DNA from 3 places in the Rhizobium sp. No.120 genome. Region 2 is predicted to be linked to each of the others. Evidence: riboswitches for the same ligand, from Rfam matches in the RefSeq annotation. Region 2 holds a riboswitch; each other region holds the start of a gene.
The links. Region 2 has a riboswitch for cobalamin ahead of cobU (bifunctional adenosylcobinamide kinase/adenosylcobinamide-phosphate guanylyltransferase). Riboswitches for the same ligand answer to the same signal wherever they lie in the genome.
Positions count from the first base shown of each region.

Region 1: it holds a riboswitch for cobalamin, as region 2 does, so the genes downstream of both, ACYJRZ_RS09215 (aromatic ring-hydroxylating oxygenase subunit alpha) here and cobU (bifunctional adenosylcobinamide kinase/adenosylcobinamide-phosphate guanylyltransferase) in region 2, are expected to answer to the same signal.
Region 3: it holds a riboswitch for cobalamin, as region 2 does, so the genes downstream of both, nrdH (glutaredoxin-like protein NrdH) here and cobU (bifunctional adenosylcobinamide kinase/adenosylcobinamide-phosphate guanylyltransferase) in region 2, are expected to answer to the same signal.

Region 1 is NZ_BAAJNQ010000002.1:722,724-730,027, reverse strand. Features, by position in the region: gene ACYJRZ_RS09215 (aromatic ring-hydroxylating oxygenase subunit alpha) at 1-1,095, opposite strand, end outside; cobalamin riboswitch at 1,193-1,396, opposite strand; gene ACYJRZ_RS09210 (DUF6656 family protein) at 1,746-2,363, shown strand; gene ACYJRZ_RS09205 (L-threonylcarbamoyladenylate synthase) at 2,423-3,397, shown strand; gene ACYJRZ_RS09200 (FAD-binding oxidoreductase) at 3,423-4,853, shown strand; gene phnF (phosphonate metabolism transcriptional regulator PhnF) at 4,857-5,594, opposite strand; gene ACYJRZ_RS09190 (MOSC domain-containing protein) at 5,662-6,213, shown strand; gene ACYJRZ_RS09185 (DNA translocase FtsK) at 6,290-7,304, opposite strand, start outside.
Region 2 is NZ_BAAJNQ010000001.1:775,160-782,463, forward strand. Features, by position in the region: gene ACYJRZ_RS03845 (hypothetical protein) at 579-1,001, shown strand; gene ACYJRZ_RS03850 (cobyric acid synthase) at 998-2,452, shown strand; gene ACYJRZ_RS03855 (chloride channel protein) at 2,449-4,245, opposite strand; cobalamin riboswitch at 4,427-4,825, shown strand; gene cobU (bifunctional adenosylcobinamide kinase/adenosylcobinamide-phosphate guanylyltransferase) at 4,967-5,491, shown strand; gene cobW (cobalamin biosynthesis protein CobW) at 5,497-6,546, shown strand; gene cobN (cobaltochelatase subunit CobN) at 6,556-7,304, shown strand, end outside.
Region 3 is NZ_BAAJNQ010000005.1:80,772-88,075, forward strand. Features, by position in the region: gene nrdF (class 1b ribonucleoside-diphosphate reductase subunit beta) at 1-639, opposite strand, end outside; gene nrdE (class 1b ribonucleoside-diphosphate reductase subunit alpha) at 660-2,801, opposite strand; gene nrdI (class Ib ribonucleoside-diphosphate reductase assembly flavoprotein NrdI) at 2,822-3,217, opposite strand; gene nrdH (glutaredoxin-like protein NrdH) at 3,229-3,450, opposite strand; cobalamin riboswitch at 3,698-3,915, opposite strand; gene ACYJRZ_RS16950 (FUSC family protein) at 4,038-5,135, opposite strand; gene ACYJRZ_RS16955 (DUF1269 domain-containing protein) at 5,356-5,898, opposite strand; gene ACYJRZ_RS16960 (hypothetical protein) at 5,990-6,280, opposite strand; gene ACYJRZ_RS16965 (hypothetical protein) at 6,558-6,833, shown strand; gene ACYJRZ_RS16970 (pyridoxamine 5'-phosphate oxidase family protein) at 6,896-7,304, shown strand, end outside.

The DNA of each region.
Region 1 (7,304 bases), on a different contig from region 2:
TTCCTCGACGATGCGGCGATCCTGGTCGTTGGTTTCGGTCCAGACGTGCGTCAGTTCCTCGAGATTGTAGTCGACACCCTCGACGGCATCCTTGTGAACGAGCCATTTCGTGGTCACGGCGGTTTCCTCGGCGCTGATCGGCAGGACGCGGAAGGAAATCGCGTGGTCGCCGAGCATGTGGTTCCACGTCGTCGGATAGTGGAACAGCAGCATGGTGCCGATGCCGTTGATCGTCACGTCGGGCGAGAGCGGCCGCCTGACGGCATTCTGGCCGGACATGGTGTAGCTCTCGGCGCCTTCGATCAGCGGCATGCGGGCGGTGCGGAACTGCCCGTCAGGAGAGATCTTGAATTCGCTCGGCAGGCCGGCGGCCTCGCAGCGCTGCCAGTGCTCGGTGATGACGGGATCGTTCATCGCGCCCTGTACGCCGGTCACGGTCGGCGCTTCCGGGAAGGTGCGGCACAGTTCGGGGTGATTGGCCGCGCAATGATAGCACTCGCGGTTATTTTCCCAGACGAGCTTCCAGTTGCCCTTCTCGATAATGGTGCTCTGGAAGGCGACCTTGGCTTCGCTGATGCGATGCGGGGCCATGTAAGGCTCGATCGTGGCGCGAACCGGCGCGAAATCCGGTGCGTTCTGCGCGAGGCAGATGAAGATGTAGCCAGCGACACTTTCGCAGTGTACCGGCTTCAGCGAATACTGGCTCTTGTCGAAATCCTCGGCCATCTGACGGGCAAACAGCAGCGAGCCGTCGAGCTCGTAGGTCCATTGGTGATAGGGGCAGACTAGCTTTGCCGACGATCCGCGCTCGGTCGTACACACGCGCGAGCCGCGATGGCGGCAGCTATTGTGGAAGGCGCGGATGACCTGATCGCGACCACGAACGATCACGACGGGATAATCGCCGATCTGGACTGTGAAGTAATTGCCCGCACGCGGCACTTCGCAATCATGGCCGATGAAAAGCCAGTCGCGATAGTAGATCGTCTCCATGTCGAGCTTGAAGTAATCCGGATCGGTGTAGAAGGGTTGCTCCAGGCTGAAACCCGTCCGGTGGTTCTTCAGTTGCCGCAGAACTTTGCTGCCGATATCCATTTGCCTATCCTTGCGCAATACCGGAAGACGAGCAGAGGACATGCAAGGCCGTTGGGAACGGCCGAAAGCAATGCCCCGACCGCCCGCCGCGGTCAGTAACCCATATGTGCCCAAGGCTGGTTTCCGGGCTCTGGAGCGGCCCTGCTTCCAGGACCCCATGGCACCTTCCCAGACCGATCGGTCCAGTGGCTTTATCCGCCATGCCTCACTCCACCACCGTTGCGGGGGCAGCGCCGGATTTTGACCGGCTTCCCAATTCTCCATCTCCCTAGCAGACGGCACCTTGAGATTGATATCATCATAGCTCTCGGCCTCATCGGCCGCTGCGTTGCAATGCGACATCGGCTTCGAATTTGACGACAGGCAAAACCGGACGATAGGACGGTTGCAGGCCGTGAGAATATTGACAGGCAATTCAATCGCTTGGGCGCCTGCATCGAAGACGGTCCGGGCATCGCATGTCCATTCCACCAATGACGCTTTATTCTGATTGCGACAAGCCAGCGAACGGCCGCTAATCAGGACAATAAGTGGGCGGCGGAGAGCGCCTGCAGAGTCGGCAGCGGTAGTCTTCGCTCAGGCGCGATCAAGCTCGGCTCAAGCTCCGTAATCCATCATGTCCTCCAAAGAATTTTATAGCGAGATCCGGCATGGCCAAACTCAGATATTTCGACGCTGGGAAGCCCGCCGAGCCCGAACCGGCGCCAGCGGTATCGACGACGGGATATACCGAATTCCTGCGCACAGGTCGCATCAACCGCAACAGACTACATTGGCTGGCGGAAGAGCGGGAATATCTTACCCATGAGCAGGTGGCTGTGCGCACGGCACAGAAGCTCAGGGATGCCGGCGAAAAGACCCATGACCGGCTCAACAGCTTCCACAAGTCCATCCGCTTTCCGAAGCTCATCTTTCACCACACGCTAAAGGACACGCCGCATCTCGGCTATTGTCACGTCACCGCGGCGCGGACGCAGTTCGCGCATTACGAGGACGTGAACTGGGCCTTCTATATCGCCAATTTCTTTGCCCGCATCGGCCAGGAAGAGAACTTCTTCGAAGACATCAGCCTCAAATATTCGCGGATGTATTTCGCCGTTGCCATTCATCCGGACAAGCAAGCCGAAGACAAGAAGCTGACGATCAATCGCGATATTCGCGGCAATGGCGTCCTGTTCCATACCCACGATCCGCAGATCGCCATCCGCAATGTTCTCTTGCTCGGCGCCCGCAACGAGCAGCTTCGCGACATCATTCGCCAGCTTTGACGATTGATCCGAAAACTCGAAGAGCATAAGAAACGGCCTGAACTGCAAGCAGGCAGGCCATGGCACGACACATAGACATTCTCGAACATCCGCAAACGGCGATCGAAGTTGCGACAGCGACTCTCGCCGAGGGTCTGCCGATCGGGCTGCCGACGGAGACGGTCTACGGCCTTGCCGCCGATGCCACCAATCCAGCCGCCATTACCCGGATCTACGAGACGAAGGGCCGGCCGCGCTTCAATCCGCTGATCTGCCATATGAGCGATCTCGCTATGGCCGAGCGCTATGCGATCTTCGATCCCATCTCGCGCAAACTCGCGGAAGCCTTCTGGCCTGGCCCGCTGACGCTGGTGCTGCCGTTGAGACCAGACAGCGGCATTCATCCGCTGGCGACCGCAGGGCTCGATACAGTGGGCATCCGCGTGCCGCAAGGTTTTGCCGGTGAACTGATCCGTGCCTTCGATCGGCCGCTTGCCGCGCCGAGCGCCAATGCCTCGGGCAAGATCAGCGCCACCAGCGCCGATCACGTGAGTGACGACCTAGGGGAGCGGATCACGCTCATCCTCGACGCCGGTGCCTCGGCTATCGGCGTGGAGTCGACCATCGTAAAGGTCGAGGATGGCGAGATGCGCCTCTTACGACCGGGCGGTCTTGCGGCAGGCGAGATCGAGCGGGTGGCCGGCAAGGCGCTGAAGCGCAAGAAGAAAGCCTCGGCTGCCATCGAAGCGCCGGGGATGATGGCTTCGCATTATGCACCGGGCGCAGCCGTGCGCCTCGACGCGACTGAGGTTTTCGCGAACGAAGCGCTGATCCGCTTCGGGACACAAGATATTCCCGGCAGCGAAAAGGCCATTGCCGTGCTGGACCTCAGCGCCAGCGGCGATCTCGCCGAAGCCGCAGCAAACCTCTTTGACTTCATGAAGCGCGCCGATGCTACCGGTGCTGCGACCATTGCCTTTTCGCATATTCCCGACGAGGGCCTCGGCGAGGCCATCAACGACCGACTGCGTCGCGCCGCCGCGCCCAGAGAATAAATCAGCCATCGGCAAAGGACACGCCATGAGCAGCTCCGTCCCCTCTTCCGACCTTCTCGATCGCTTCGCCGTCATCGTCGGCGAAAGGCATGCCGTACGGGACCCGACGGAAATTGCGCCGCATCTGGTGGAAAACCGCGGTCTCTATCACGGCGCCTCGCCCATCTTGCTGAAGCCCGGCTCGGTGGAAGAGGTTTCGGCGATTCTCAAGCTTGCCAGCGAAACCGGCACGGCCATCGTTCCACAGACCGGCAATACCGGCCTTGTCGGCGGCCAGACGCCGCGCGAGGGCGGCTCCGATATCATCCTGTCGCTGGAGCGCATGAATCGCATCCGCGACATCGATCCCGTCGGCAATACGATGATCGTTGACGGCGGCTGCATTCTCGCTGATGTTCACAAGGCGGCGGCTGAGCATGGCCGCATGTTTCCGCTTTCGCTGGGTTCCGAAGGCTCCTGCCGCATTGCCGGCAATCTTTCCACCAATGCCGGGGGCACGGCGGTTCTTGCCTATGGCAACATGCGCCAGCTCTGCCTCGGCCTCGAAGTCGTGCTGCCCACGGGCGAGATCTGGAACGGATTGCGCCGCCTGAAGAAGGACAATACCGGCTACGATCTGCGCGATCTCTTCATCGGCGCGGAAGGCACGCTCGGGGTCATCACCGGCGCAGTGCTAAAACTCTTTCCGCAGCCGCTTGGCCATCAGGTGGCCTTTGCCGGCCTGCAATCGGTTGATGACGCGTTGACTTTGTTCAAGAACGCGTCGAGCCTCTGCGGCACTGCGCTGACCGGCTTCGAGCTGATGCCGCGCATCGGCGTCGAATTCACCACGCGACATATTCCGGGCGTGCGCGATCCGCTGGAGACGGTGCATCCCTGGTATGTGCTGATCGACATCTCCACCTCGGATTCGGCCGAAACGGCCGAGCGGATGATGACGACGCTGCTGGAAAAAGGCTACGAAGACGGTCTGGTGCAGGATGCGACCATCGCCGGCTCCGAAGCGCAGCAGAAGGCCATCTGGCATATGCGCGAGAGCATGTCGGACGCCCAGAAGCCGGAGGGCGGCTCGATCAAGCACGATGTTTCCGTGCCGGTCGCGCAGATCCCACAATTCATGGCGGAAGCCGAAAAGGCCGTTGTCGCCGCCATGCCTGGCGCGCGCGTCTGCGCCTTCGGCCACATGGGCGACGGCAATATCCACTACAACATCTCGCAACCCGTCGGCGCCGACAAGGCCGAGTTCATCGGCCGCTGGCGCGAGATAAACAAAATCGTGCATGGTCTGGTGCTGCAGCATGGCGGCTCGATCTCCGCCGAGCACGGCATCGGCCAGCTGAAGCGCGACGAGTTGGCATCCATCCGCTCCGATATCGAGATGGATCTGATGCGACGCATCAAGACGGCCTTCGACCCGGCGGGGATCATGAATCCTGGGAAGGTCTTGAAGGTCTAGGGTCTAGACCGTCAAGACGACGCGTTCAGAGGCGAAGCAGCCGATCTGGCAGGAAATCACAGTGCCATCGGCATCAATGTCTTCGCCGGCATAGGCAATCACAGGCACGAGGCGCGATTGCTGCAGCAGGCGTGCTTCTGCCTCTGTCGGCATGCGCGCGGTGATGTCGGTGGAGCGCCGCCAATAATCCGTTATGGCATAATCCCTCAAGGCTGCCGTGAACGAGCCCATTGCAGCGAACTTCCCCGCCAAGCCCGGAAAGCGCCTCGCCGAGCAGCTGCGCGTGACGACGGATACGGGAAGCGCGTCGGCATAGGCGATCACGCACATGTCCAGCACAGCCTCGCCCGGCTCGAGATTTAGCCTTGCAGCTATATCGACGCTTGCCGGAACTTCCCTGGCCGAAAAAACCTTGCGCGTGAGGTTCGCATCCGTCGCGGTCAGATCCTTGCTGAACCGCACCTTGTCGCCCAGTTGGAAACGAACGGGGATATCTGCGCGGACATAGGCGCCGCTTCCGCGCGCCACGCGCAGCAAGCCCTCCCCTTCCAGCTCCGCGATCGCACGCCGCATCGTCACCCTGGAGACGCCGAACTGCTCGGACAGAGCACGTTCGCTCGGCAGCCGGCTACCGGGTGCATGCCTGCCCTTGTCGATAGCGCGTCGGAGTTCCGCAGCAACGCTCGCCCAGCCTCCAGCAGTTTTTGCATCTTTGCCCTGTCGATTTTTCTCGTCTATCACAATACCGTCGCCTTGAAATTGGTATATACCAATTTATAAGATCCAGATCGTTTATGGAAGGGTTCGCATGGGCGACAAGCGCATATATGTGACAACGGTTAGCAGCAGCGGCGTGCACGGGTTCAGCAAGCAGACCAAGGATCATATTCAACTGCTGGCAGGGCTCGGCGTCGAAGGCGATGCGCATATGGGGGTGACGGTGAAGCACCGCTCGCGCGTCGCGGTCGATCCGACCCAGCCCAATCTGCGCCAGGTACACCTCATCCAGGAAGAGCTGTTTGACGAGCTCACCGAAAAGGGGGTCTCCGTCGCTCCCGGCGATATGGGCGAGAATATTGCCACCCGAGGGATCGACCTACTCTCGCTGCCCCAGGGGACACGTCTGCATATCGGCGCGGAAGCGATCGTCGAGGTGACGGGCCTGCGCAATCCCTGCAAGCAGATCGACAATTTCCAAAAGGGCTTGCTGCATGCCGTGCTCGACAAGGATGCCGATGGCGGGCTGATCCGCAAGGCGGGGATCATGAGCATCGTCGTGCAGGGCGGCCGTGTGCAGCGAGATGACGACATTCGTGTCGAGTTGCCGCCGCTGCCGCATGTGAAGCTCGAGCGGGTTTGATAATGAAAAAGCGGCCCTCCGATGGAGAGCCGCTTTTAATCTTATTTAGTACCATTCGGCAAAGCCGCCGAGTGGATCAATCGAAATCCTCATTGCCCGAATTGCCACCGCCATTGCGGTTGCCGGAGATGATCTCGCGCTTGCCGACATGGTTGGCGGGGCCGACCAGGCCGTCCTTTTCCATCCGTTCGACGAGTGAGGCAGCGCGGTTGTAGCCGATGCCGAGGCGGCGCTGGATGTAGGAGGTCGAGCACTTCTTGTCGCGCATGACGACCTTGATCGCTTGCTCGTAGAGATCATCGCCGTCTTCCGAGGCAATCGCGCCCTTGTCGAAGACAGCCGTATCTTCTTCCTCGTCTTCTTCGTCCTCGTCGGCGGTCACCGTGTCGAGATATTCCGGACGGCCCTGCAGTTTCAGGTGCGCCACGACCTTCTCGACTTCCTCATCCGAAACGAAGGGGCCGTGAACGCGGGAAATGCGGCCGCCGCCGGCCATATGCAGCATGTCGCCTTGGCCGAGGAGCTGTTCCGCACCCTGCTCGCCGAGAATGGTGCGGCTGTCGATCTTCGACGTCACCTGGAAGGAGATGCGGGTCGGGAAGTTTGCCTTGATCGTGCCGGTGATGACGTCGACCGAGGGACGCTGCGTCGCCATGATCAAATGAATGCCGGCGGCGCGCGCCATCTGCGCCAGGCGCTGGATCGCGCCTTCGATTTCCTTGCCGGCGACCATCATCAGGTCGGCCATTTCGTCGACGATGACGACGATATAGGGCATCGGCGTCAGGTCCATTTCCTGGCTCTCTTCGATCGGGGCACCAGTGCCCTTGTCGAAGCCGGTCTGGACCATGACGTGGATCGTCTCGCCCTTTTCCTTTGCGGAGGCAACGCGGCTATTATAGCCGTCGATGTTGCGCACGCCGAGGCGCGACATCTTCTTGTAGCGATCCTCCATTTCGCGCACCGCCCATTTCAGCGCCATCACGGCCTTCTTGGGATCGGTAACGACGGGGGTCAGCAGGTGCGGGATGCCGTCATAAACGGAGAGTTCGAGCATCTTTGGATCGACCATGATCAGACGGCACTGCTCC
Region 2 (7,304 bases):
TCTTTGCATCGACATCAGGCAGCGTAAGGATTTGGATGAAGAAATCAACAGCCCGTCGGCCGATGGACGTTATCGTGCCTCTTGGAGAAGCTTAAATAAGCACCTGAATTAGCCTGTTTTCTGCCATTCGTGGCTGCAAAACGTCCATCACATGCTTCTACAGGGCCCAGCCGCCCAGGCGGATTTGAATAGCACTCAAATATCGCGTCCCTGAAAGACGTTTTATATCCGATTTGCGTCGTTTGCGACTTCTCAACGCAACGGGGAAAATTTTCAAAAAATTTTCCGATTCACTCTAATTTAAGCACTTAATAACCCTCCGGTAACGATGTCGGTTTATCAATTGATGCGTGGCGGGGGACAAACCGCTGCTTCCCGGGATCAGGTATAGCGTACCGGGAAAGCGAACCTTGCGGTGTTTGTGCAGGGAAGCCGGCGTTTTTGGCAAACCGCGTGGATCTCCGGATCGCGCGGTTTTCGCGTTTATAAGAGTGCCATTATGGGGCAGTCATTTGTGGAAGCGGAAATTGGCTCCGATCCCGCCAATAAACCAATAATAAAGCCGCCGATGCTGTCGCATGGCGGCTTCTCATGTGTCGGCTTGGCAGCTTGACGCGCAGTCAGCCAACATTATAGGTGCGGATAAAGCCAACCGTGCCGAAGCGCGTATCGAGCTGCTGCAGGCGGCTCTCGGGGCGATGAGCCGGAAGTTTGCCATTCCAGGCGATCTGGATGGAATTCTGTCTGTTGAAGATGAAAAGCATTGGGGTATCCTCCGACCCGGACCGGCCGGTTTCGTTGTTTGTTTTCACGATGCAGATAATCCTCCTTTGCGTAACTCACAATGGATGAAATCGTCATCCCATGTCGCAAACGGAGCATGTTGGAGTGTGATGCATTTTTGTATCGTGGCGGTGGGCTATGAGGGTGGAGATCGCGGCAAAATCAAGGCGAAATCCAGCGTTTTCAATGGCTGTAGCATATCGAGGGAATGGGAATGACGAGAGCGATCATGCTGCAGGGAACCGGCTCCGATGTCGGAAAAACGGTATTGGTCGCGGGCTTGTGCCGTCTGTTCGCAAACAGGGGTGTAAGGGTGCGCCCCTTCAAGCCGCAGAACATGTCGAACAATGCTGCCGTTGCGGAAGATGGCGGCGAGATCGGACGCGCTCAATGGCTGCAGTCGCTGGCGTCGCGCGTTCCCTCGTCGGTTCATATGAATCCGGTGCTGTTGAAGCCGCAATCGGAAACCGGCAGCCAGATCATCGTGCAGGGCAAGGTCTGGGGACAGGCCAAGGGCAGGGACTATCAAGCGCTCAAGCCGCAATTGCTCGGCGCAGTGCTCGAAAGCTTCGCCACCATGCGCGCAGGAACCGATCTCGTGATCGTCGAGGGGGCGGGTTCGCCCGCCGAGATCAATCTTCGGCGCGGCGACATCGCCAATATGGGTTTTGCGACACGCGCCAATGTCCCCGTCGTGCTGATCGGCGACATAGACCGCGGCGGTGTGATCGCGTCACTGGTCGGCACATATCACGTCTTGCCGGAGGAAGACCGGAGGATGATCCGGGGCTATCTGATCAACAAGTTCCGCGGCGATGTCTCACTGTTTGGTGAGGGCATAGAGGCGATTGGCAGTTTCACAGGCTGGCAATGCCATGGTGTCGTGCCCTGGCTGAAGGCGGCGGCACGTCTACCTGCGGAGGATTCGGTCGTATTGGAGCGACTTGTTCGAGGTTCCTCTGGCGCGCTCAAGGTCGCCGTACCCGTGCTGTCGCGCATCGCCAATTTCGACGACCTCGATCCGCTGCGGGCTGAACCAGATGTCGATCTGGTCTTCGTCCGCGCTGGGGAGCGTTTGCCTGCGGATGCGGGGCTTGTCGTATTGCCCGGTTCCAAGTCTACGATCGGCGACCTGTTGGATCTGCGCGAACAAGGGTGGGATCGCGATATTGCCGCTCATGTGCGTCGCGGCGGCCGCGTCATCGGTATTTGCGGCGGCTATCAGATGCTCGGCCATATCGTCCATGATCCACTTGGTATCGAAGGATCGGTAATCGAAACGCCCGGATTGGGTCTGCTGGATGTCGAGACGGAGATGGCGCCGGAAAAGACCGTGCGCAACAGCACTGCCATCTCCAGGGAATATGACGTGCCGCTATCGGGCTATGAAATCCATCTTGGCGTGACACGAGGCCCGGACTGCGAACGGCCATCAACGATGATCGATGGACGGCCCGATGGAGCGGTATCGCCGGATGGCCGCGTCATGGGCACATATCTGCATGGGCTCTTCGGCAGTGATGCTTACCGGGCAAAACTGCTGGCAAGCTTCGGCCTTTCCGGCGAGCGCATGAACTATCGCGCCAGTGTCGACGCAGCACTGGACGACGTTGCGGCAGAGCTGGAAGCTGTGCTCGATCCTGCCTGGCTTGACAGCCTGATCAGCTAAAGTTCGCCGGAGACCTCCCGTCTGCGGCGGTCGAGTTCTTCGCTGTAGCGACGCAGCGTATAGCTCTCCGTCAGCAGGCCGATAACCTTGCGTTCGATCAGGTCGTTGACCACGACGAGCGCTTCGCTCTTTGTCTGTTCGAACATGGCGGCTGCCTGCTTGGCGTTCATTTGCGGCTGCAGGAACTCGTTGCGCAGCCGGATGAAATCGGACAGGCCGTGTTCCTCGTCGTCCTTTTCGATCGGGCTCGCATAGACATCGGGCACGACCACCATTCCGGAATATTTCTCGTTCTTGTCGACCAAGATGACGCGCTGCGCCGAACCGATCGGGAAATTCTTGCGGAAGTCCTCAATGCTCATGTCGATGCTGGCCATATGCACATCGGGGCGCATCATGCGGGCGACGGTCAGATTGCGGATCCAGCCGACATCGTGAGCGCTGCGGATGCTCTCGCCGCGCAAGTGGAAGCGCCATGTGGCGAAGGAGTAGCCGAAGGTCGTGCGCACCACCAGCGAGGAGGTGATGACGGCCGCCAGAACTAGGGCGGTGATCGGGAAATCCCCGGTGATTTCCAGCGCCAGGAAGGTCATCGTCAGCGGTCCACCGATGATCGCGACGGCGAGCGAGCTCATGCCGACGACTGCATAGACGGCCGGCGTAAGCGTGGCATGATCGAAATAGGGTGCGCAATAGGCGAAGATCTTACCAAGCAGCGCACCCATGAACAGGGAGGCAAAGAAGAGGCCGCCTCTGAAGCCGGAGCCGATCGAAACCGCAGATGCCAGCGATTTCAGGATGAAGACGCCGACAAGTGCGCCCAGCGTCACATCGGTCGAAAGGTTAAGATGCAGAGCGCCATGGCCAGCAGACAGAACCTGTGGCGAGATTAGCGCCAATGTTCCGACGACCAAGCCGCCAAGCGCGGGGCGGAAGGGCGGCGCGATGGAGCTTTTGCGCGCCAGTTCCTCGACCCATGCGACGCCCTGCATGATCAGGATGCCGATACCGGCACAGAAGGCGCCGAGCAGGATGGCAGGAAGATAATCCGCCGGAACGATCGCGCCGAAATGATCGATATCGATGGCAAAATCGTCGCCGGCGAGCAGTCTTGCGATCATGGTCGATATCAGCGCCGAGACAACGACGGGTGTGAGGGTGACGATCGAATAGCTGCCGATGATCAGCTCGAATGCGTAGAAAGCGCCGGTGAGTGGCGCATTGAATGCAGCGGCAATGGCGCCGGCCGCGCCGCAGCCGACGAGCATGCGCAGGTCCGCGCGGCGCATCTGCATCTTGTAGCCGAATTTGGAGGCAATGCCGGCAGCGATCTGCGTGTAGCCTGCTTCGAGCCCGACAGAGGCGCCGAATCCGTTCGAGATCAGATTCTGCACGGCCACGATGATACTGTCGGTCAGCGACATGCGGCCGCCGTGCAGCGCATTGGCTTCGATCGGGTCGACCATCGGCTTTTTGCGCGTGCGCGATAATATGTAGAGCAGGACGCCGAGAATGATGCCGCCTGCGATCGGTGCGATGAATAATACGGATTTGTCCTGAATTGCCACCGCCGCCGAACTCAGGCGTTCGTAATCGGTTATGCCGTAGATGAAGCTGTGAAGCTTGCGCGAGATATAGCTCATCGCGGTTACGGCGCAGCCGGATGCTATTCCCGCCAGCGCGCCGGCGAAAACAAGACCCAATTCGCCACGACGCAGCAATGCCCTGAAGCGACCGAGATCGAACAGGGCCGAGAAGACGCCAAGGCGTCGCGGTTGGAATTTCTGCAGCATGAGGAGCGGACGATACGTTTTTACTCGAATGTGAGAGCTTACCCTCTATAAGCTCCTAACATCAAAGAAATACGGCAAAAAAGCCGCTGGCTTTGTGAGAATTTTCAGCCGATTTCGCAATCAGGATGACGCAGGCCGCATCCATGCCCTTGATTGACTTGACGTATGTGAAAGCCTAATCATTACCGGCATAACGAATGGTTCCTAAGCGGCGATCTGCCGCATGGGATGAAAAGGGAATGTGACGGGACGGACCCAATCCGGGCGTTCTCATCACAGCCGACCCCGCGACTGTAGAGCGGTCAGGGTCTTTCATTCGGTTTGAAGCCAATCCCGTCGATGGTGCGCATGGGGCGAACGGGGCAGGGGAAGCTCAAATCGAAAAAGCCACTGGTGTGGCGTCATGATCAACCGGGGCTGGACGCCTCTTATTCTACGAATCGTCCGCCTTTTCATGATGCATTGCCGGGAAGGCGAGAAAGACCCGCTGGCGCACGATCGGGGGCGACCGGTTTCGGTCCGCCCCCGTCGCGGCGCCTTATCCGCGAGCCAGGAGACCTGCCATGCGTGCCGGGCGCAGAGCCTGTTTTGGGACGCGAGTTCCGCTGCCAGCACGGAGGTTGTCATGGCGCAAGACGAGTTTTCGGCGTGTAGACGCCCGTTTCCCGGTTCCAGCGCCGTGCTGCCGACCCTCGCTTCCGCACGGGCGTGGGCATAACGCATGTCGGCTTCAATTTCCCAAGCGGTCTTCGTCCTCGGTGGCGCGCGCTCCGGCAAATCCAGGTTTGCCGAATCGCTGGTATCGGATACCGGTCTCGAACGTCACTATCTGGCGACAGGGCAGGCATGGGACGACGAGATGCGCGAGCGCATCGCCAAGCATCGGGCCGACCGCGGCGATCTATGGCAGACGCACGAGGAGCCGGTCGATCTCGTTGGGCACCTTGCCGCTATCGACGCGGAGGGGCGGGCGGTGCTTGTCGACTGCCTGACGCTCTGGGTGACCAATCTAATGATGGCGGAGCGGGATATGGCGGTGGAATTTGCCGCTTTGACTGCGTTTCTGCCGACTGCACGCTCAAGGCTTGTTCTCGTTTCCAACGAGGTAGGCTTGGGAATCGTGCCGGAAAATCGCATGGCGCGCGAATTTCGCGACCATGCCGGCCGCCTGCACCAGATGGTCGCGGCGGTAAGTGCTGAAGTTTATTTTATCGCAGCGGGCTTGCCGCTGAAAATGAAGGGTTGATGCATATGAACCAGGAAAAAATTCCCGCCACCGTCATCACCGGCTTCCTGGGAGCCGGCAAGACGACGATGATCCGCAACCTCCTGCAGAATGCCGGCGGCAAGAAGATCGCGCTGATCATCAACGAATTCGGCGATCTCGGGGTCGATGGCGACGTGCTGAAGGGCTGCGGCGCGGAGAATTGCACGGAAGACGACATCATCGAGCTGACCAACGGTTGCATCTGCTGTACTGTTGCCGATGATTTCATTCCCACCATGACGAAGCTTTTGGAGCGTGATGCGCGCCCGGATCACATCGTCATCGAAACATCAGGCCTTGCGCTGCCGCAGCCGCTGGTCGCCGCCTTCAATTGGCCCGACATCCGCACCCATGTCACCGTCGACGGCGTGATCACCGTCGTCGACAGCGCCGCCGTGGCCGCCGGCCGCTTCGCCGACGATCACGACGCTGTCGAGGCCGCCCGCGTCGAGGACGACTCGCTCGATCATGAAAGCCCGATCGAAGAGCTTTTCGAGGATCAGCTGACCTGCGCCGATCTGATCGTGCTCAACAAGACCGATCTGATCGACACCGATGGTCTCGGCCGCGTGCGCGCCGAAGTTGCCTCGCGCACGGCCCGCAAGCCGACGATTATCGAAGCGAAGAACGGTGATGTTCCGGCCGCCGTGCTGCTCGGCCTCGGCATCGGCACGGAAGACGATATCGTCAACCGCAAATCGCATCACGAGCTCGAGCACGAGGATGGGACGCCGCACGACCACGACGAGTTCGACAGCTTCGTTGTCGAGCTTGGTCCGATTGCCGATCCGGCCGCTTTCGTCGATGCGCTGAAGAGCGTGATCGCGGAATATGATGTGCTGCGCCTGAAAGGCTTCGTCGATGTACCCGGCAAGCCGATGCGCTTGCAGCTTCAGGCCGTCGGCAGCCGCATCGATACCTATTTCGATCGCGCCTGGACGACGGGCGAAGCCCGCGCGACCCGGTTGGTGGTGATCGGCCTGCACGAGATGGACGAGTCGATTGTTCGCAAGGCGATCGTAGCATTGATCTAAGGGAAATCCATGCACCTTCTCCTAGCTCAAAAGGGAACGATCAGCGACGGCGAGGAGGCGATCGACCTTGGGCAGTCGCCCGGCGATATCCTCTTTCTATCGGCTGCCGATACCGAGCTTGCGGCGATTGCCGCAGCGCATGGCGAGGGCGACCGTTCCCTTCGGCTTGCGAGCCTGATGAGCCTCAAGCATCCGATGTCCGTCGATACCTATGTCGACAGGACCGCCCGGCATGCGAAGCTCATCATCGTGCGGGCGCTGGGAGGGGCGAGTTACTTCCATTATGCTCTGGAAGCGCTGCACGCTTGCGCGGCGCGCCAGGATGCCTTGATTGCGGTGCTGCCGGGGGATTCGAAGCCGGATCCCGGGCTGACGCCATTCTCCAACGTCGCGCTCGATGATCTCAACGCGCTCTGGTCCTATCTGATCGAGGGTGGGGAGGCGAATTCGCGGGCGTTTCTCGCCTATGCCGAAGCGATACTCTCTGATGCCGAGAAGCCGATGCCAGCCGTCCCTCTGATGAAGGCCGGCATCTGGTGGCCGGGCAAGGGCGTGATCGGCGTGGAGGAGTGGCGGAGAGTTTCGAGGTTAGAGGTGGCGCCCCCTGTAGGACTCGAACCTCCGACGGTCGCCATTTCTTTCTACCGCGCCCTCGTACAGAGCGGTGAAACCAAGCCCGTCGAAGCCATGATAGAGGCGCTTGTCGCTGAGGGCATGCGGCCACTGCCGGTCTTTGCCTATAGCCTCAAGGATGCCGT
Region 3 (7,304 bases), on a different contig from region 2:
TTCAAGTCCGCGCTGGAATTTGTAGCCGATGTAATAGCCATGCACGGCTTCATCACGGATGATGAGACGGATCATATCGGCTGTGTTGGTGAGCTTGGCACGGCTCGACCAGAACATCGGCAGATAGAAGCCGGAATAGAACAGGAAGCTTTCGAGGAAGACGATGGCGACCTTCTTCTTCAAGGGATCGCCCGAGGCATATTGTTCCATGATCAGCGTCGATTTCTTCTGCAGGAACTCGTTCTCCTCCGACCAGCGATAGGCGTCGTCGACATCGGGCGTCAGGCAGAGCGTCGAGAAGATCGACGAATAAGAGCGCGCGTGCACCGCTTCCATGAAGGAGATATTCGACAGCACCGCTTCTTCATGCGGGGTTACGGCATCGGCCATCAGCTTGACGGCGCCGACGCCGTTCTGGATCGTGTCGAGCAGCGTCAGGCCGGTGAAGACGCGGATGGTGAGCTGCTGCTCCTCGGGCTTGAGTGTCGCCCAGGATTGAATGTCGTTCGACAAGGGCACCTTTTCCGGCAGCCAGAAATTGCCGGTCAGGCGGTTCCAGACCTCAAGATCCTTGTCGTCCTCGATGCGGTTCCAGTTGATGGCGCGAACCCGGCTTGCCGGCTTGAATTGCATGTTCATTTTCATCGTCCCTCAAAGGTTCAGAGCGTGCAGGAAACGCAGCCTTGAACCTGCGTGCCTTCGAGCGCCATCTGGCGAAGCCGGATGTAGTAGATAGTCTTGATGCCCTTCTTCCAGGCATAGATCTGCGCCTTGTTGATATCGCGCGTGGTCGCGGTATCGCGGAAAAACAGCGTCAACGACAGGCCCTGATCGACATGCTGGGTGGCCGCGGCATAAGTGTCGATGATCTTTTCCGGGCCGATTTCATAGGCGTCCTGGTAATAGTCGAGATTGTCGTTCGTCATGAAGGCAGCCGGATAGTAGACGCGACCGATCTTGCCTTCCTTGCGGATCTCGATCTTGGAGACGATCGGGTGGATCGAGGAGGTCGAGTGGTTGATATAGGAGATCGAGCCTGTGGGAGGTACGGCCTGCAGGTTCTGGTTATACAGCCCGCCCTCCATGACGGCTCTTTTCAACGCGAGCCAATCTTCCTGCGTCGGGACGGTGATGCCGGCAGTTTCGAAGATTTCCGCGACGCGCTCGGTCGCCGGCTTCCATTCCCGGTTCGTATATTTGTCGAAATAGTCGCCGGAAGCGTATTTCGAATTCTCGAAGCCCTTGAAGCTTTGGCCGCGCTCGACAGCAAGCAGGTTCGAGGCGCGAATGGCGTGGTAGGTCACCGTGTAGAAATAGATGTTGGTGAAGTCGACGCCTTCTTCCGAACCGTAGAAAATGCGCTCGCGGGCGAGATAGCCGTGCAGGTTCATCTGGCCGAGGCCGATCGCATGGCTTTCGTCATTGCCCTTCTCGATCGAGGGTACGGAGGAGATATGGCTCATGTCGGAGACGGCGGTCAGCGCCCGGATCGACATCTCGATCGTCTTGCCGAAATTCGGGCTGTCCATTGCGGCAGCAATATTCAGAGAACCGAGATTACAGGAGATGTCCTTGCCCATATGCTTGTAGGAGAGGTCGTCGTTGTACTCGCTTGCTTCGCTGACCTGCAGAATTTCGGAGCATAGATTGCTCATGGTGATGCGGCCGGCAACCGGATTGGCGCGGTTCACCGTATCCTCGAACATGATGTAGGGATAGCCGCTCTCGAACTGGATTTCGGCGATCACCTGGAAGAATTCGCGTGCCTTGATCTTCTTCTTGCGGATGCGGCTGTCGGCGACCATCTCGCGATACTTTTCCGTCACCGAAATCTCGGTAAACGGCACGCCATAGACGCGCTCCACGTCATAAGGCGAGAAGAGATACATGTCCTCGTTGTTCTTCGCGAGTTCGAAGGTGATATCTGGAATGACCACGCCGAGCGACAGTGTCTTGATGCGGATCTTCTCGTCGGCATTTTCGCGCTTGGTATCGAGGAAGCGCATGATGTCGGGATGGTGAGCGTTCAGGTAGACGGCACCCGCGCCCTGCCGCGCCCCAAGCTGGTTGGCGTAGGAGAAGGAGTCTTCCAGTAGCTTCATGACAGGAATGATGCCGGACGACTGGTTCTCGATATGCTTGATCGGCGCACCGGCCTCACGGATGTTGGTGAGCGATAGTGCCACGCCACCGCCGCGTTTCGACAGCTGCAGAGCGGAATTGATGGCGCGGCCGATCGATTCCATATTGTCTTCGACACGCAGCAGGAAACATGAAACCAGTTCGCCACGCTGCTTCTTGCCGGCATTGAGGAAAGTCGGCGTTGCCGGCTGGAACCGGCCTGAGATGATCTCGTCGACCAGATCGCGCGCAATCTGCTCGCTGCCCTGCGCCAGCGTCAGCGCGACCATGCAGATGCGATCTTCATAACGTTCGAGATAGCGCTTTCCGTCAAAAGTCTTCAGCGTGTAGCTGGTGTAGTATTTGAAGGCGCCTAGGAAGGTCGGAAAACGGAATTTCTTCGCATAGGCGTGGTCGAAGAGATCGCGCACGAAATTGAAGGAATACTGATCCAGCACCTCCTGCTCGTAGTAGCCTTCCGTCACCAGATAATCGAGCTTTTCCCTGAGGTTATGGAAGAAGACCGTATTCTGGTTGACGTGCTGGAGGAAGTATTGCTTGGCCGCCATGCGGTCCTTGTCGAGCTGGATCTTTCCGTGCTCGTCATAGAGGTTCAACATGGCGTTCAGGGCGTAATAGTCCAATGCCGTTTCCGCGGCCTTCGTTGGCCGGTCGCTCATGTCTCGCGACAAAGAAGAGCTTAGCGTGTCCAAAATCGTTCCAATCCATGTCTGACATTGGCGACATCCTCATCCGTGCCCAGAAGTTCGAACCGATAGAGGTATGGTACCCGGCATTTGGCAGAGATGATGTCGCCGGCGATCCCGTAGGTCGCGCCGAAGTTGCTGTTGCCCGCGGCGATGACCCCGCGGATGTTCGAACGGTTGCCCGCATCGTTGAGGAAGCGGATCACCTGCTTGGGCACGGCCCCCTTGCCGCCTTCGCCGCAATAGGTCGGGACGATCAGGACGTAGGGCGAGGTCGCACGAAACTCGTCTCCCGCGGCAAGCGGAATACGAGCAGCCGGCAATGCGAGCTTGACAACGAAGCGATGGGTATTTTCCGACCGGCTGGAGAAATAGACGATCTCGCCCACCGCCCGGATCCTTAAGCGAGAGCGCTGATCATATCCGGACGGAAGCCGGCCCAATGCTGTTCACCGGCAACAACGACGGGAACCTGGCGGTAACCCAGACCCTGCACCAGTTCATAGGCAGCGGCATCGGTCGACACGTCGACGATGGTGTAGTCGATGCCTTGGCGATCAAGCGCGCGGGTCGTTGCTGTGCACTGGACGCAGGCGGGCTTGCTGTAGACGGTGATGCTCATGAGATATCCTCGTATGGATGGGCATGGAAAATCGCTCGGGCATCGGGTGATGCCCGCTCGTCGGGTGAAAAGTGGAGACAAACCTAGCCGGCGGCCGGACGCATTTGAGCGGCCGTCACTCGCGCTGGCGACTATGGATACTTAGGAACATGCACTTCACCCCGAAGTTATTCAGCGGGTCTTCGAGGAAGCGACGGGCGGCCATCATGCCGCATGATCATCGCTCGCCAGCAGGACACCCCGCCCGTGGACGCTATTGCTCAAGGCAGGTCTCCTGGCTCGCGGGTCGCAACATTCGTCTCGCCTTCCCAAGACACGAGGCCTCAGTGACGTCATCAAACGAATGCTCGCCGCTTACAGTTGCGGGGGCAGCTCCGGCTTGGCAAACATCATGTTCGCTGACCGGATTCCCATCTTAGCCTCCAATCCTTGCGAATCAGAAGAACCTTGAACACTAGATATAGTATCTTCAGTTAAAATTGCGTCAACTGCTTCGATGGCCTCAAGCAGATTTCCATGTTGATGGCTCTCGAACATCGCACCCGACGCGGGGGCTGAGGGATTGGCCAGAAGCAGCCTGAGCCTTTTCACCTGACACTGCTTTCGCGGATACGGTCGGCGAGATCGAGAAAATTCTGGCGCATGCGCCGCAATGTGAAATCGAGGCCGAACAACCGGCCCGCTTCGCTAAATCCCATCGACTGGGCGGCCTCGGAAGTCCGAAGGGTGCTGAACGCGGCGTCGAAGGCTTCGTCGCCTGCCGAAAGCACATCCGGATCGATCTCGCCGCCGGCGCGCAATGCCCTGCCGCATGCCTCCGCAAAGCGGGCTTGTGCCTCCAGAGTTCCGCCTGCCTGAGGTCCGATCGCTTCAACGATTGCCGGCGGGAAAGGCGTTTCCACGATGTGGCTGAGATAGGTCATGTCGTTGCGAATGCGCCAGAGCGAACGTGGGATAGCCTCCGAAATTCCCTGTCGCGTCAGCCAGAAGGCGCGCTCGCGCTGCGCATCGGTCAAAAGCGCTTCCGTCGCCATCAAGGATTGACGGAGCGCGATATTCGCATCCGTAGCCGATACCGGCTCACCCTTTTCGACCGCGGCTGCAAGCCTGCGCAAGATCTGCGCCATGACGTCGAGCGCCGACCCGAAGCGATCCAGCACTATCGTCCGTGAGCGCGTCGGCAGGATGAACAAGCTGGCGAGCACGCCAACGACACCGCCCAGGGTAATTTCGGCAATGCGATCGATCACGAAGATCCCGACGGGGACGGTGGCGGAATGGGTCAGCATGACGATCGCGGCTGTCAGTCCGGCATTGCGCAAACGAGGCACGCGCGCCGCCACGAAGCTCGCAAAGCCGACGGCGCAGATCAAGGCAACGCCAATCGCAAGCGGCTCCTGCGGCGTGAAGAACACGGCGATCCCCCCGAGAATGGCACCTGCGACCGTCGCAACCAGCCGGTCGAAAGCCGCTCCGGCGGTGGCACCCACCGATGCCTGCATGACGATCAACACGGTAAAGACCGCCCAATAGCCTTGCTGAAGGTGAAGAAGCTGGGAGACGGCATAGGTGATCGTGCAGGCGATCATAACCCTAAGCGCCTGCACTGCCGCACGCTTAGTCTGGATCAGCGACGTTTTGGGCGCTGATGGCGGCTGTCGTTGACGAGTTACAGGATCGGTCATCGCGCAAGTTTTCGCCTGGTATGCTGACAATTGCTGTCCGGGCCTTGCCCCTTCCCTACTGCCGCTAGTGAATGACCGCATGACCAACAATGGCAGTATTTGCGCGAATATGGAAGGCGCGCAGGCAATAGCAAGCGCGCCGTCAAGCCGTTGATCCACCATGCTCGCTGTACAAAGCACGCGCAGTCGCCCATGACAGGAGCGGGGATAAGATTTAGCTTCAAACCGTGGCGGAAGCCTCAGATGTCGGCGGCGTCTCCTCAACGAGCACCTGACGCAGCCGTGCCTCTTGTTCGGGCGATAGCGAGGTGCGCAGAAGTCGAGCATGCTCACCCTTGAATTCGGCAAGCACCTTTTCCGGTTGAACCTTGCGGATGAGGAGGAATAGCGCGGAACTCTTCACCGGGATGGTTTCCGCCAGCTTCTCGATAAGACCATCATCGATGCCGTAGTCCGCCAGCGATCCGGCCAAAGCGCCCGAACCCGCACCGATTGCGCCGCCAACGACGAGACCGGCCAGAGGATTGAGGAAAAGCAGCCCAACGAGTGACCCCCAGAGAGCCCCGGAAAGACCGCCGCTTGCGGCGGCGGCCGCCGTCAGATTGACACTCTGCTTCAGGCGAACCTTTCCGGATTCATCACGAACGGCGATAACGGCATCCTCCAGATCGATCAGATATTCCTTTTCGAGCTGAACAAGGCGGTTCAGCACAGCGTCCGCTTTATCGGCATCATCGAAACCAAGCACAACAAGTTCTGACATCGAAATCCTCCGGGTCGTGTTGTCGAAACGAAAAGTCGGGCATTAAGGCTCTTTAGAGCCGTTTCGCTTTTCTTCGAATCGCGAAAACGCTCTAGTGAACAGCCGTGCTGACCAATCGGTAAGGATGAGTAGCATTGAACTGCGAGATCATTGCGACAGCCTGTTGCAAAAGCCGTTCCGCATTTTCCGGATCATCGCGGGCAAGCTGATCTGCATTGACGCGGATGGCTTCCGCCATATTGGTGGACAGGATGGCGAATTGCTTGTTGCCTTCGACAAAGGCCTCGCGTGCATTGCCTTCCAGAGTCTTCGCGACATCGATGAGGATTTCCTCACGCTCTTCGACACTGAGGTCTTCGATCGTTTTTGTTCTTTCTTCCATTTGCTCACTCCTAACAGACGTGATTGTGACCGAGCTCATAAAGCCTCGGCTGCCACTCACTTAGGAAGGCGCAAATTCGTGTTCAAGGTTCCGTTTCACCCAACCCTTCGGTTTACAAAGCCGTAAGAAACCGCCAGTTCGGCGTCTGCCTGGTAAGTACGGAACAATGAAAGCGCCACGCGGTTTGATTGATGTGGCCGGCATCACTGCACCACGAAAGGCTCCAGGCGGCAGCGCTTTCGAAATGATGCGAGACTTTTCCGATCTGACGAACAGGATGAGCGAAATGACAGACACCAGACGCGACAATGGCAATTCGAAGGCCCAACATGACGTCACCCGCAATCGCGTAGGATCAGTTCCCGCCGACCAGACCAAAGGTGAGATCGATGCGGCGTCGGAACACGTCAAAGAGCGCGCTCCTGACGACGTGCCCAATATCGAAGCGGAAAAAGAAGCCGTCCGCCAGCATGGCGATGCCTTCGTCGTGAAGAGCGATCTTGAAGACGCGGACCAGCGTGAGGCGGCACCTGGCACTCGCGAACAACCATAGGTCCTTCATCGGGTGATCTCAGCTTCACTCCATCCCCTTGCAATCGAAACCAGGAGATAATCATGACCGATATCGACGAGAACGCGCGCGTCTGGGAACTGGTCGACAAAATCGGCTTTTGCATGCTGACCACGCAAATATCCGGCAGCCTGCGCGCACGGCCGATGGCTGCACATCCAGAACCGATTGAAAACGCGATTTATTTCCTGACGGATGTCGGGGGCCACAAGGATGAAGAGATCGCCCGCTGGCCGAATGTCTGCCTCGCTTTTGCCGACACCAGGGGTCAGAAATATGTCTCGATATCTGGGACGGCTGAAGTCAGCAATGACCGCGAACGCGTCAGAGATCTCTGGTCCACGGGAGCTAGAGCCTGGTGGGAGAGCGCCGACGATCCGTCGATCCGCGTTTTGAAGGTAACGCCTATCTTCGCCGAATATTGGGATAGCCCCGGTAGCATCATCAGCTACA